4 regions of the Ruegeria sp. YTSC192 genome follow, and region 4 is predicted to be linked to each of the others. Evidence: riboswitches for the same ligand, from Rfam matches in the RefSeq annotation. Region 4 holds a riboswitch; each other region holds the start of a gene.
The links. Region 4 has a riboswitch for cobalamin ahead of AC2FD8_RS05125 (DUF1636 family protein). Riboswitches for the same ligand answer to the same signal wherever they lie in the genome.
Positions count from the first base shown of each region.

Region 1: another riboswitch for cobalamin. It lies ahead of AC2FD8_RS00215 (hypothetical protein); the one in region 4 lies ahead of AC2FD8_RS05125 (DUF1636 family protein).
Region 2: another riboswitch for cobalamin. It lies ahead of AC2FD8_RS00075 (energy-coupling factor ABC transporter permease); the one in region 4 lies ahead of AC2FD8_RS05125 (DUF1636 family protein).
Region 3: another riboswitch for cobalamin. It lies ahead of AC2FD8_RS08470 (DUF1636 family protein); the one in region 4 lies ahead of AC2FD8_RS05125 (DUF1636 family protein).

Region 1 covers NZ_JBXWMG010000001.1:47,335-50,840, reverse strand. Annotated here, with positions in the region: gene AC2FD8_RS00225 (DNA polymerase III subunit gamma/tau) at 1-225, opposite strand, end outside; gene AC2FD8_RS00220 (protein-tyrosine phosphatase family protein) at 395-898, shown strand; gene AC2FD8_RS00215 (hypothetical protein) at 999-1,313, opposite strand; cobalamin riboswitch at 1,493-1,714, opposite strand; gene AC2FD8_RS00210 (alpha/beta hydrolase family protein) at 1,874-2,731, shown strand; gene rsgA (ribosome small subunit-dependent GTPase A) at 2,775-3,506, opposite strand, start outside.
Region 2 covers NZ_JBXWMG010000001.1:18,398-21,903, forward strand. Annotated here, with positions in the region: gene rplA (50S ribosomal protein L1) at 1-220, opposite strand, end outside; gene rplK (50S ribosomal protein L11) at 222-671, opposite strand; gene AC2FD8_RS00075 (energy-coupling factor ABC transporter permease) at 964-1,644, opposite strand; cobalamin riboswitch at 1,698-1,840, opposite strand; gene nusG (transcription termination/antitermination protein NusG) at 1,987-2,520, opposite strand; gene secE (preprotein translocase subunit SecE) at 2,732-2,929, opposite strand; gene ccoS (cbb3-type cytochrome oxidase assembly protein CcoS) at 3,031-3,189, opposite strand; gene AC2FD8_RS00095 (heavy metal translocating P-type ATPase) at 3,195-3,506, opposite strand, start outside.
Region 3 covers NZ_JBXWMG010000004.1:287,799-291,304, reverse strand. Annotated here, with positions in the region: gene AC2FD8_RS08485 (carbohydrate kinase family protein) at 1-92, shown strand, start outside; gene AC2FD8_RS08480 (hypothetical protein) at 254-475, shown strand; gene AC2FD8_RS08475 (hypothetical protein) at 472-960, shown strand; cobalamin riboswitch at 995-1,199, shown strand; gene AC2FD8_RS08470 (DUF1636 family protein) at 1,306-1,653, shown strand; gene AC2FD8_RS08465 (ABC transporter ATP-binding protein) at 1,650-2,426, shown strand; gene AC2FD8_RS08460 (ABC transporter substrate-binding protein) at 2,439-3,389, shown strand; gene AC2FD8_RS08455 (FecCD family ABC transporter permease) at 3,391-3,506, shown strand, end outside.
Region 4 covers NZ_JBXWMG010000002.1:371,190-374,695, forward strand. Annotated here, with positions in the region: gene AC2FD8_RS05110 (hypothetical protein) at 1-647, shown strand, start outside; gene AC2FD8_RS05115 (hypothetical protein) at 841-1,119, opposite strand; gene AC2FD8_RS05120 (hypothetical protein) at 1,271-1,513, opposite strand; cobalamin riboswitch at 1,657-1,859, shown strand; gene AC2FD8_RS05125 (DUF1636 family protein) at 1,954-2,334, shown strand; gene cobW (cobalamin biosynthesis protein CobW) at 2,331-3,386, shown strand; gene cobN (cobaltochelatase subunit CobN) at 3,392-3,506, shown strand, end outside.

The sequences.
Region 1 (3,506 bases), on a different contig from region 4:
TCCGTCCGGCCCGATACAATTCATACCTTTCGCAATGATCCGCGCGGTCGTGGTTTTACCGGTCCCGCGAATGCCTGTCATTACAAAGGCTTGCGCGATGCGATCCGCCTCGAACGCGTTTTTCAGCGTGCGGACCATCGCGTTCTGACCCACCAGATCGGCAAAGGTTTCCGGGCGATATTTGCGGGCGAGAACCTGATAGGCGGGGCTGTCTGGGTCGGTCATGTCTACTCTGGCGGATTCGGGACGTCACCGCAGCGTAAAGGCCCGTGCCGCCCGCGTCCACATGAGTTGAAGAACGATTTTGTTTTGGAAACCGGCGCGTCAAGGGTACAGTCTGCGGATTGTGACTCAGGCTTAAAGTCAGGATTAACGCTTCCGGGGGGATGCTGTCATGACGAATTTGGTCATTCATGCTTTGCAAGTGGGTGGGGGCACACTTGCACTGACGTCGATGCCGGGAAAAGGCGGCGACTACGCTGGCGACCTTGAAACGATCGGAGATTGGAAGCCGGGCCTCGTGCTGTCGATGACAACCGAGGCCGAGTTGGTCCAATTCGGAGCCCGCGAGTTTGGCCGCGATATTCAGGGGCGCGCCAGCCGGTGGGTACATCTGCCGATTCAGGATTTCGGCGTGCCCCCGGCAGAGGTTGATGCGCAATGGCCCGATGTCAGTGCCGCGGCGCGTCAGGCTTTGTCGGGCGGAGGGCGCGTTCTAGTTCATTGCAAGGGCGGATGCGGTCGCTCTGGCATGGTTGTGTTGCGGTTGATGATCGAATGTGGCGAGCTTCCAATCCAAGCGCTGGACCGGTTACGTAAGCTACGCCCCTGCGCGGTCGAAACCGACGCGCAGAAGCACTGGGCCACCTTGCCCGCCCGAGCTTTGGCAGACTCCTAAAGCGTTTCGGGTTTTATCTAAAGCAATCTGCGACACTAATGTCCCGAGAACGCCGCAGGCGTGGCAGGGTATTTGTGTCTCAAGCTAAACCCGAAACGCTCTAAGCCGGCAGCTGCAGTTCCGCCGGGGCCGGTTTGCGCGTCGCAATCACTGATGCCTCGAGCATGGCGCAGGGCAGGGATGTCATCGCAGCGGCAGGCAGGCTAGCGGTTTCAGTGCCGAACAAAAGGTCAGCATAGCGATCGAGGGTCTCGCTTTCGGTATCAGGGTCCGCTCCGCAGTAGACCCGCACCTTAGACTGGCTGGCCCGAAACCGGGCGTGGCATCCATCCGAGCAATGGGTCAGGTCGCTACTGCCTTCGATTTCAAAATCCGATGTGGTCGCCGGACCGGCTTGGTCCAGTGCGTCAACCATTGAACGCGCCAGCCGTGCCAATGCAGGGCATGTCTTGCCCGTATGTTGGCAGATGGTTGCTGAGAACCTATGAGTCTTCGTCTTCCAGATCATCCTGCGCCCTCCGCGCGGTGGACAGGGGCTGGGATCAGGTGGGCAGATAGGGTCTGTCACGGCCTGCCCGGACACCCCGCCCGAGTTTGGGTTATGTTGACGATGGCAGGTCTCCTGACTTGCGGGTCATCGCTTTGTCGACCTTCCCGGCCTTTCGGCCAGTGGATCTTCGACATTGCTTGCCGCTTACAGTTGCGGGGGCAGTCGCGGATTTGGTTCATCCCGAGCAAGCCGGGGAAAACCGCACCGTGTTCCCTTTTCATCCCGACCTCTTGTGAAAGCCGGGAACCATCGCACCATCGCTAGCGTTCATATCCATGTTGAGTCAAGTTGAACTTTCTGCGCTGCGGAAAGACAGCGCGCAAAGTGGACGCATAGTCATGCGGGATCGCGGTTGACTAGCATGGGCGGTCTGGGGTCATGTAGCAATATGAACTCATTAGTTCAGTTTTCCGCCGAGGATGCCCATGTTGGATTCAAACCAAACAGTGCTGATCGAAGATGTTCGGATTCCGGTGGGGGATGGTGCCCTGTCCGGGCGGATCTACCGGCCCGTGGCGCAGCCCGAAACCGTTGTGGTGGTCCACAGCGCGACAGGGGTTCCGCGTGAATACTACAAGCATTTCGCACAGTGGTTGGCGTCGGATCGGAATATCGCCTGTCTGATCTATGACTACCGGGAATTCGGTCATTCGAAATCGGGGCCGCAGCGTCGGTCGAAGATATCAATGGAGGATTGGGCGTTGCGGGACATGCCCGCCGCACGGGCCGAGATGCGCCGCCAGTTCCCACTGGCGCAGCAATGGTCGATTGGCCATTCGCTCGGAGGGATGCTGGGGCCGGTGCAGCCGGATATCGACAAGATTGATCGCATGATCTGTGTCTGTTCAGGCCTTGTGAAACTAGGCGATCATCCTTGGCCGTACCGCGCTCTGGCAGGGTTGTTCTGGTATGGGCATGTGCCTCTGATCGTGCGCGGTCTGGGGTATTTACCGGGCAAGGCACTCGGATTCGGTACAGACCTACCGCCTGCGGTCTACTGGCAATGGCGCAAATGGTGCACCGCGCCGAACAGCTATCTGCCCGAGATCGGAGACAACCTGCCGCAAGCTACATGGAAAGAGGCTAATGTTCCCGTCGACCTGTTTGCCTGCACTGACGATGAGATGGTCCCAGAAGCCGCCGTTTGGCGGTTGGCTGAACTTTACGGGCCGAAGGCACGCCGTCACCTGTTGTCACCGGAAGAGTTTGGCGTTCCGGAAATCGGCCATATCGGTGTGTTTGCTCGCCGAAATGCGGCGCTCTGGCCCCGATTGATCGCTTGATGGGGGGCGCCGGCGGACCGACGCCCCTTTTTCAGCCCGTGTTTCAATCGCCGCGCCGCGCGGATTTTCCGTGCATCGCGGTTCGGACCATCTTGCCGAAAGCCTTGTCGCGCGCCCGCGCCTCGGCCACGGTTTCAGAGTTGCGCTGATCCTCGCGCCGTAGCTTGCGCCAACGGTCCAGCCGATCCGCATCCAGCGTGCCCGCTTCTATCGCCGCCTGCACAGCGCAGCCGGGCTCGGCCTCATGCTGGCAATCCGAGAACCGGCAGGTTTGGGCCAGTTCCAGAATGTCCGCGAACACTTCGTCCACCCCGTCCTGCGCATCGAGCAGGCGCAGGGCGCGCATGCCGGGGGTGTCGACCAGCCAACCGCCGTTTTGCATCGGATGCAAGGCGCGAGACGTTGTGGTGTGACGGCCTCGGGCGTCATCCTCGCGGATTGTGGCCGTTGCCTGATCCTGCCCTGTCATCCCGTTGGCGAGCGTTGTTTTGCCAACCCCTGATGACCCTACCAAAGCCGCTGTCTGACCCGCCGGGCACCATGCCAGAACCTGCTGCAGGTCTGACGCGTTGTGCGCATTGACTGTCAGGACTGTCAAAAACGGGGCCAGCGCTTCGGCCTGTTTGGCATAGGCTGCAGGATCCGAGCAGCTATCGGCCTTGGTTAGGACCACGACAGGATAGCACGCAGCCTGATGGGCCAGCGCCAGATACCGTTCGAGTCGGGGCAAATTGAAATCCGCGTTGCATGAGCTGACGATGAACAGCACGTCCAC
Region 2 (3,506 bases), on a different contig from region 4:
GCATCGCTTTGCCGGTGCCGTTCGGCAGGCCAACAACGCCACGAACCATCTGGTCTGCGTGACGGGTGTCAACGCCCAGGTTCATCGCGATTTCGATGGTCTCGTCAAATTTCGAGGTCGCGTTGCCTTTTACCAGGGCAACTGCTTCTTCAACCGACAGGTTTTCCTTGCCAGCGACAGCTTCGCGCGCAGCGCGGGTACGTTTACCGAGTTTTGCCATCTTACTTCACCTCGATGCCCATAGAGCGGGCCGAGCCCAGGATGATCTGCATTGCGCCTTCGACGTCGTTGGCGTTGAGATCTTTCATTTTGGCTTCGGCGATTTCGCGAACCTGCTTGGTGGTCACGGTTGCCACGGTCTCACGACCGGGGTTTTCCGCACCACGGGGGCGGTTACGCTTGCCAACCGGCTTCAGACCAGCCGCTTTTTTCAGGTAATAAGACGCGGGCGGCGTCTTGATGTCCATGGTGAAGGACTTGTCCTGATAATAGGTGATCACGGTCGGGCAAGGGGCGCCTTGCTCCATGTCTGCGGTCTTGGCGTTGAACGCCTTGCAGAATTCCATGATGTTGATGCCGCGCTGACCCAGCGCCGGACCAACTGGCGGCGACGGGTTCGCCTGACCTGCAGGAACCTGCAGCTTCATTGTACCAGCAAGCTTCTTGGCCATTTGGTTTTCCTTTCAACTCGGTTGGGGCGCGCCCCGACCAGTTTATGTTGCGTGGTCCGATCCGGGATCGCGATCCCTGAAACCTCCCACGAGAGAATCTCGCCCGAAGACGATAGAGGCGGCGTTTACAGGGGAACGGAGGGGTTGGCAAGGGGGCGACTGATGGAAGTCGGAGTGACCGCGTCCGAAGCCGAGCAAGCAAAGGGGCACGTTGCCAATGCGTGTGACCGTTTCGCTAACCGGTCAAAGTGATCTGTGGCGCGGTGTGCGCCACAGATCAATGGTTTTGCACCTATGCAGCGGCGTTGTGCAAGCGGTGGGTGAAGATGCCCCGGTCGGTCAAGGCCCGCATGCCTTTGGCACTCGCAAGCACCGCCAGATCGGCAACCGGTTCGATCACGATCACCAACAGGTATGCCATACCAAAGCTGGTCACGGCCGAGAGGTTTTCGGCACCAACGCCTTGCCCGTAAATTGCCCAGAAAGCGACCCAGGCAACAACGCCGCCCTGATAGACGGCAGACAGCTTTAGCACGTCCAGATACTGCAGATCGACATAGCTGACGCTTGGCGGAATGATCTTCTTGGCCAGCGCATCCACCGCGAATAGCGGGAACAGCAGGGTCGAGATGTTGACGAAGTACATCGGCAAATCAGACGGCGCAAACAGGAAGCCCTGGATTGCCAGACCACCCGCCAGGCCAAGCGCCGCCGGACCAGCCCCAAGCAGCAAGAACAGGGTCGTGCCCAATATGAAATGCACCTCTGAGATGCCAACCGCGAAATGCGGGAAGACTTCGAAGAAAATGAAAACGCCGATTGCGGCAACAACCCAGCGTACACAGAATGAGGCTATGGAATGGGTTTTGAGATCATCGTTAATCAGTTTCAAAGAATAACCTGCGGCGGCCGCAGCCGTCCCGTAGGCGAAGACCATTTTTGCGCCATCAACGACGCCAGGTTCGATATGCATTGTAGAGTTCCTTTCGCGTCCACCCGACGCATGTAGAAGGGCCGGAATCTCCCGGCGGTTGCGCTAAGATGGCAGGTATCCTGACTTGTAGCTCAACAATCTTTGGCTACTTACAGTTGCGGGGGCAGTCCGGGATTTTCACCCGGTTCCCAATTAAGACCTCCTCTCGAAGGCCACCATCAGCGCGACATTACATGGGCAAAGGTCGGGGACAAGCTATGTCTGCGGCATTTGATCGTGCGACAGCGAATTTTGAATGCACGTTCGCGCAATGCCGCTTTAAAAAAAGAAAGCCGCGATGTGTCGGACATCGCGGCTGATAGCAATTCGCTGAGAGTGGTTTCAGCCCTGCTTGGTGACCTGCGTAAAGTCCAGTTCCACCGGCGTTTCCCGACCAAAGATCGAGACCGAAACCTTCAGCTTTTGCGCTTCGTCGTCCACGCCTTCGACCATGCCGTCGAAATCCTCGAACGGGCCGTCGTTGACTTTGACCTTCTCGCCGACCTCGAAGCTGATCATCAGCTTGGGCGCTTCTTCACCTTCCTGAACGCGGTTCAGGATCTGGTTTACCTCGGCGTCGCGCATCGGCATCGGACGGCCTTGGGGACCAAGGAAGCCGGTGACGCGGTTGATCGAGTTGATCAGGTGATAGCCCTGATCCGACATTTCCATATGCACCAGCACGTAGCCGGGCATGAAGCGGCGCTCGGTCGTGACTTTCTTGCCCCGACGCACTTCGATCACCTCTTCGGTGGGGACCAGTACTTCGTCGATATCGTCCTCAAGGCCCTGTTCAGCCACCGACGTGCGGATCTGCTCTGCGATCTTCTTTTCGAAATTCGAAAGAACGCTGACCGAGTACCACCGTTTCGCCATGAACCTGTCGTCCTTGTTTGTCTTGGGCCAAGTCCCGCATCGCGGGTTCGCCCTGTATTGAAATCCTGTCGCGGCCTGCCCGCGTGTTCCGGAATAAAAAGCGGCGCGCAGCCCGAATCGCCACACGCCCATTCCGAATAGTCCCGTGTGAACTACTCTGAGATTCAGCGCTGTGCAAGGGGGGCTGCGGTGTTTCCGCGCCTGAGAGCGGTTAGCTGAACGCGCCCAGGATCAGTTGCAAGCCGCCACGAATGCCCAGATCGACCAGAGCAAAGAAAACAGCGGTCAGAGCAGCCATGATGAACACCATGACCGTGGTCAACAGCACCTCGCGCCGGGTCGGCCAGACGACCTTGGAAACTTCGGCTCGAACTTGCTGAATGAACTGGATCGGGTTGGTGGTAGCCATTTGGCGGGATCTCTCTGCTTGCGGATAGGCCGGACATAGCCGGGCATTGCGGCAATTTCAAGGGCGGTTGGGATCAACTGTGATATTGCACCCTCAGCCAGCTATTGCTTGGGTTTGTCGTCCCATTCATCGCTGAGGATACGGCGCGCGTCGCCCTCGGGGTCCTCGTATTGGTTCGAGCGGACCGTGTAGACAAAAGCAACCAAGCCAATTCCGCCCAGAAACAGGGAAATCGGGATCAGATAAGCGAGCACTTCCATGGCAGTTACCTCAGCCGTAGGGCGTTCAGGGATACGGTAATCGACGAGGTCGACATCGCCAACGCCGCAATCAAAGGCGTGGCCAGCCCGATCACCGCCAGCGGCACCGCAATCACGTTGTATACGGTCGCAATGCGGAAGTTCTCGCGAATCCGTTTCGTGGCTTTGACGGCAGTGTCGCAGGCATCCGCGATGGGGGACAGGTCAGTTCCCAGCAGTACGATGTCAGACGCAACGCGCGCCGCATCCAGGGCCGAGGCCGGTGAGATGGACACATGCGCCGCCGCGAGGGCCGCCGTATCGTTCAGACCATCACC
Region 3 (3,506 bases), on a different contig from region 4:
TGCTGCGCGATGCTTTGACCCTGGGCACAGAGGTCGCCGCCGTAACCGTCTCGCGCGCAGGGGCCAACCCGCCCTGGTCGCACGAACTTTAGGCCAATCATGCCTCTGACTTTCTGCTGCGCCCGCTGACTGAGGTCGCCTGAAACTTAGGGCTTGTATTATCCGACTCTTTTCGTCAGTTAAATGCTGACCCAGTCAGATCCCCCTGGAATCATCGCCCGGTCTAATTTTTGTGACCGGAAGATGATCTGACATGAGACAATCCCTTGCCGACCTTTTGGCCATGGATGCCATTGCCAGCCGCCATGGCTGTGCGTTGAAACCGAAACTGAGGCAGGCGATCCAGGCCGACCTCAGCTTTCCCGCCTGCGCCGCATCGCCGCGTCCTGAAACGCCTGTTGATCCCGAAACCCTTCCGCAAAACGTCCGCCCCTTGATGACCCAAACCCCCGAAACCGAAAGGGAACGTGTATGAACCGGTCGGCATCCGACGAAACAGTGATCCGCGACGAATTTGACGATTTCGAGCGCGGTTTGCTACCGGTTATGCGGCACTTCATCCTCAGCTTCGCCGAGCCGGAATCCCATGCGTGGCAAATTGCCTTTACGGTCGCGACTGAACGTTGGGGGCGCGATCGGGGGCTGGTTCTGGCGCATCTGACCTTCAAGGTTATCAAGGCCACGCTGCACACCCGCCCTCTGGGTCTGGCTTTCAACAACCCGCTCTGTGTTGAAGCACGGAACGAGCTGACATGTGACGAACGTGCCCTGTTGCGGATGCTGCATCACATGCGGCGCGATGAAACCCCCGCCGCGCGCGATGCCGTGAGCGAACTGGCCGGAGGCTATCCGGATGCCCATCTGATACAGGCCGGTCTGACATTGGCCAACCAGTTCCCGACCGATGGCGCCCGGCCAAATCAACCGACCCGCAGACCGGCCCTGCGCGTGGTGCAATAACGCGATTCCGACGCTTGACAATATGAGCGCCAGCAGACTAGCTGCTCTGGATGGTTCCCGACGGCCTGTGCCTTGGGGATGAAAATGGGAATACGGTGCGGCCCCAGGGCCAATGCCGTGACTGCCCCCGCAACTGTAAGCGGAGAGCGACGCCACAGAACCACTGGCCCCCAAGGTCGGGAAGGTTGGCCAAGCGACGACCCGCAAGTCAGGAGACCTGCCATCGCAGATTAACCAACCCGGGGCGGGGCGTCCTGGAAGGAGGCTCGATGGCACAAATGTGTGCTTACACAAATCATGGCTTTTCCCTTAGCTTGGCTTTTGCTCAAGTTGGCGACGCGTGCCATGGCTGATCACGTTGTTCTGATATGCGGCACCTGCAATGGCCCGATCCCCGCGCGTGAGGCGAAAGAAACACTGGACCGCCAACTGCCTGACGGGTTCTCGACACGCCTGATCGACTGTATGGCCGGGTGCGACCGCCCGATGACGGTTGGGCTGCAAGCCAGAGGCAAGGCGCAGTATCTGTTTGGCGACATCCAATCCACCGCCGATCTGAGCGCTTTGGCAGAGTTCGCCCATCAATTCCGCGACAGTCAGGATGGCTGGACCAGCGCCTCGACCCGTCCTTTGGCGCTTTATACCAAAACCCTGTCACGCATGCCCAGCCTGCCACCGGAGGGCACGGAATGAGCTTTCTGGTCGCCGAAAATCTGGAATACTACGCCCTGAACGGGGATGTTCTGCTGCGCGACACCTCGTTCACGCTTGAGGAAGGCGCGATTTTGGCCGTCGCTGGCCCGAACGGGGCCGGCAAGACGACGCTCCTCAATCTGTTGTGCGGTATCGCAAAACTGGCGCTGGGAGATGTGCGCATACAGGGGCAAAGCCTGCGGAGCTTGTCGTCGCTGGAACGGGCCAGACGGATTGCCGTCGTCGGCCAGCAGGAAATGCCCGACGGGCGGCTGAAACTGCGCGACTATGTGGCGCTGGGGCAAATCCCGATCAGGGCCGACAAATCCGCCGAGGCTCTCCAGACTGACCTACAGCGCGTGCTCGACACAACCGAACTGTCCCATCTGGCGGGCAAGCAGATGGCAAAACTGTCCGGCGGAGAGCGCCAGCGCGCCCATATCGCAAGGGCTTTGGCCCAGAACCCCTCGCTGCTGTTTCTGGATGAGCCAACCAACCATCTGGACCCTGATGCCAAGGGACACATGCTGTCCTTGGTCGCCGAGTTGGGCGTGACGGTTGTGATGATCGTCCACGATCTGGTCATGATCCCGGAATTCGCCAGCCACGTGGCCCTGATGAAGAACGCGAAGCTGACGGCCTTCGGCCCCGTCTCCGAGGTTCTGACACCGGACCGCGTGCGCGAGACTTTTGGTGTTGACTATTTGTGTTTCCAGCACGAAGGACGCGTGATCCCCGCGCTGGACATCCGAAAACGTAAGCTTTCATCTTAGCAGGAGAAAACGATGAAACAGAAACTCTTGTCCGCTGCGGTACTAAGCGCACTGGCAGGCAGCGCTGCTGCGCATGAGATCACCATCGACAATTGCGGCGAACCGCTGGTGTTCGACACCAAGCCCGAGCGGATCGTGGTTCATGACATGAACATGACCGACATGGCCTTTGCACTTGGCCTTCAGGACAGCATCGTTGGCCTGACCGGCATCACCGGCTGGTACAAGACCAGCCCCGATTTCGACGCGCAGCGCGGTGACATTCCCGAACTCGCCCCCAAATACCCGACGGTAGAGAACCTTGTCGCGGTCGAGCCCGACATGTTCTTTGCCGGTTGGTATTACGGCATGAAACCCGGCGGTGATGTCACCCCTGACACGCTGGAGCCCTTTGGCATCAAGACCATGGTGTTGACCGAAAGCTGCATTCACCTGAACAAGGACCGCCCCAAAGCCAGCATGGACCTGCTGTTTGACGACGTTCTGCGTCTGGGCACGGTCATGCATGTCGAGGACAAAGCGAACGCGCTGGTCTCGGGTTGGAAGGACCAACTGGCCGCGATCGAGGCGAAAACCGCCGAGCTGGACAAACCCCGTGTCTTCCTGCTGGACGGCCCGGCTGATGCGCCCTTTACCGCAGGCAAATATGCCATTCCCGACGCGATGATCGCAGCTGCGGGCGGCGTCAACGTCACCCATGACATGGACACAAGCTGGGGCCGCACCTCGTGGGAGGCTGTCGCCGCCTCGAACCCCGAATTCCTTGTTCTGCTAGACTATCAGACTGGCAATGGCGCGGCGGATACTTTCAAGTTTCTGCAAGACCACCCGGTGATGTCACAGACCGATGCGGTCAAAAACGAGCGCTGGATCGGCCTGCGCTACGAAGAGCTGACACCGGGGCCGGCAAATATCGAAGCGATCGAGAAGATGGCAACGGCGATGCACCGGGGAAACAGCTGATATGACGAAAACGGGCCAGGCGGTCCTGCTGGGGGCGGTCATTCTGACCGCCCTTTTGCTGCTGTCGACGATCTACGGCACCACCCCGATCCCCCTGGCCGAGGTTTTCACCGCGAT
Region 4 (3,506 bases):
AACTTGTTGGAAGACAAATAGACCTTCAAAGCAGCTTCAGTTCTGTTTTTGATGGCAGCCTTGAGTACCGAGTTATGTACGAGCTTCGCAATCATGCTTTGCACAACCGTTTGCCTCTGGGAACTCTCGCATTCGGCGACTTTAATCAGTCACCAACGGACAACGTCAGAGATGACACACCGACTCGCCTACGAATTACAACTGACCCTAAGATTTCGGTCGAGGACTTCTGTAGTTCTGACAGACTCAAACGACGCACTAGAGATGAAGTTTGTGCATTGGGCTTTAAGCACTTGGACTTGAAGTTCTTTACACGAGGGTTCATTTCGTGCCTCGCACTTTGTCACGAAGACTTCAGGGCAGCTACCGAGGCTGTCTTGGAAGATGCTTTAAACACGCTCCACTCCGCCGACCATGTGTTACAGATCGCCAAAGGCGACTATCCTAAACACGCCTCCATTATGAGACAAAAAGACGGTCAGAATGAAGATCATTACGTCGACTACTCAAAGAACTCTCGCATATTGGAAATTCGAAAGTTTTGGACTGGTTTAAAGCGGGTTCAAAGAGGCTACGTTTCGTCCGAAGTTAAAGCGTCAGCAAACACTTACCCACAGCAGCACGACAAAATTTGGATCTCTAAATGAGCTGACCAAAATCCCGCAACAAATCCCGCAACATTTCTTGGTTACGAAGAATGCGAGATGGGTTTAAGTATCTGTTTTTATTATCCATTAATTCTGACAGGGTTCGATTTCAAAACAGGTACTCGCCTCCATTTAAAAACAATCACTTACATTACTCCTTGCCGTGTTTGAGGCCCCGCGTTTACAGGGGCGTTTACATTTTTGTGTCTTGAGACAGTGATTTTGCTCGATTGAGCTTGCGCAGAACCGCATGGCTTTCGCCCGGGCTAACCTGCGCATAATGTTCGATTACCTGCGCCGCGTAGCGAACCGACCAACCCATCAGAACTGCGATTTGGCGCAAAGACAGATCGGCATTCAGCAATCTTGTCGCCGCCGTCCCGCGCGTGTCAGACAGTGTCTTCTCTCTGCCGTCGATCCAAGGGGGATCTGAGCTTCGCGCCGCCACTTGGCAATCTGGTTCGATGCCCAACGGGCCGTCAAAGGCCTGCCAAGCTCTGATACCAGCAGCGCATCTTGGCCCTCCGGCGTCTCTGCAATCAGTTGCTCAAGGGCTGAAGCGGCGGGGATATATGCGATCTGGCCGCGCTTATCCCGATCCGACAACGCATCCGGAAGCAGCATCACTTCCGCGAAGCAACCGACACGTAGTCCGATCCCTTAAGAGTAGGCCAGACGGACAGCTTCCCTTGTTCGACAACCTCCAGCCATTCACGCTTTGACCCGATTCTGACAAGGTGAGGAGCGTCATCGTCAAGAATGCCCGTGGCCACGCTTACCACGAGATTGGCGAACCGCTTTTCGAAACACCGGACTATGTTGCCTTTGCCGCCCACATTCCCAAGCCCGATGAAACCCAACTTCATGGGCTTACTATCCGTTTGCGCTTTTGCGCCATGCGACCATGCGCCTGTGTTCCGTTTATGCCGCCTAGCGACGCTAGCAGGTCGCTTTTCAACGTGGCTTTGAGGTCTGGGCTGCAACGCGCTTGACAAGTTGCGGGTGCGTGCCGCATGAGCCATCTGTTGGTGTCTGTGAAAACAGATGAAAAGGGAATGCGTCAGCGGATTTTCCGTCAAACGCAGCCGCCCCCGCGACCGTGACCGGAGAGGGTGCCCAAGCCACTGGCCAAATGCCGGGAAGGCGGGACATCCGACAGAGCGTGCTCTGATATCCGCAAGCCGGGAGACCTGCCAACGCCCGAAGATGTAACCGGACGGGGTGAGCCGGTGTCGGGTCCATGTCGGAAAACGTGGCCCGCATGAAACCCCGTCCCCCACGAAAAGGTTTTGGGGGGATGAGAGACATGACCGAGACCACACCAGTTGACCTGCTGGTTTGCACCACCTGCCGTCGCGGCCTGCCCGTTGAGGATGACGAACAGCGCCCGGGCAGCTTGTTGCACAAGGCGCTGGAAGCGGCGGACCTGCCGGATGGGATCAACCTAAAACCCGTCGAATGCCTTTCGAATTGCGATCAGGGGTGCTCGATCGTTCTGCGTGGCGGGCCGTCTCGTTGGACCTTCGTGTATGAGAACCTGAACGAAACCGATCACGTCGAAACCATCGTTGAAGGTGTGACCAAATATCTGGCGACCGAAGACGGCTTGGTAAAATGGCGCGAACGCCCCGAACATTTCCGCAAAAACTGCGCAGCCCGCATTCCCCCGATTGGAGCCCTGAAATGAGCAACCTCGAAAAACTTCCCGTCACCGTGATCACCGGCTTTCTGGGCTCGGGCAAAACCACGCTGGTGCGCCACCTGATGCAGAACCCGCAGGGCAAGCGGCTGGCCGTGGTGGTCAACGAATTTGGCGATGTCGGCGTTGATGGCGATATCCTGAAGTCCTGCGCGATCCCCGACTGCCCGGCGGAAAACATCATGGAACTGGCGAACGGCTGCATCTGCTGCACTGTGGCTGACGACTTCATCCCTACCATCGAAGCCCTGATGGCGCTGGAGCCGCGCCCAGATCACATCCTGATCGAAACCAGCGGTCTGGCGCTGCCCAAGCCGCTGCTGAAGGCCTTCGACTGGCCCGATATCCGATCCAAGATCACCGTGGACGGCGTGATCGCGCTGGCCGATGCCGAGGCTGTAGCCGCCGGTCGCTTTGCCCCGAATGTCGAAGCCGTGGACGCCCAGCGCCTCGCCGACGATTCAATCGACCATGAAACGCCCCTGTCCGAGGTGTTCGAAGATCAGATCTCCTGCGCCGATATCATCCTGCTGACCAAACCCGATCTGGCCGGCCCCGAAGGCGTGGCCAAAGCCAAAGAGATCATCGCTGCCGAAGCTCCGCGCGCCCTGCCCGTGGTCGAAGTGGCCGAAGGTGCCGTGGACGTGCGCGTCGTGCTGGGGCTGGAAGCCGCTGCCGAGGATGACATGGACGCACGTCCCAGCCATCACGATGGCCACCACGATCACGAGCATGATGATTTCGAAAGCATCATCGTTGATCTGCCGGAACAGTCCGATCCCGCCGATCTGGTCGCCAAGATCGAGCGTCTGGCCAATGAGCTGAACATTCTGCGCGTCAAAGGCTATGCCGCTGTTCAGGGCAAGCCAATGCGCCTGCTGGTGCAGGCCGTGGGTGCCCGTGTGCGTCACCAATACGACCGTCCGTGGGAACCGGGTGAAGAACGCCGCTCACGCATGGTGGTGATTGCCGAACATGACGACATCAAGGAAGCTGCAATCCGCGATATCCTCGTAGGCGTCACCGAGGCCGCCGAGTAAGACCCATGCACGTCGTCTTCCGCGAAAGCCACGGGTTAGAGGAAACCGAAACCCCAACCGATCTGGGCCAGAGCCCGGCGGATCTGGTGGTGCTGTCCTTCTCGGACAGCGACCTTGGCG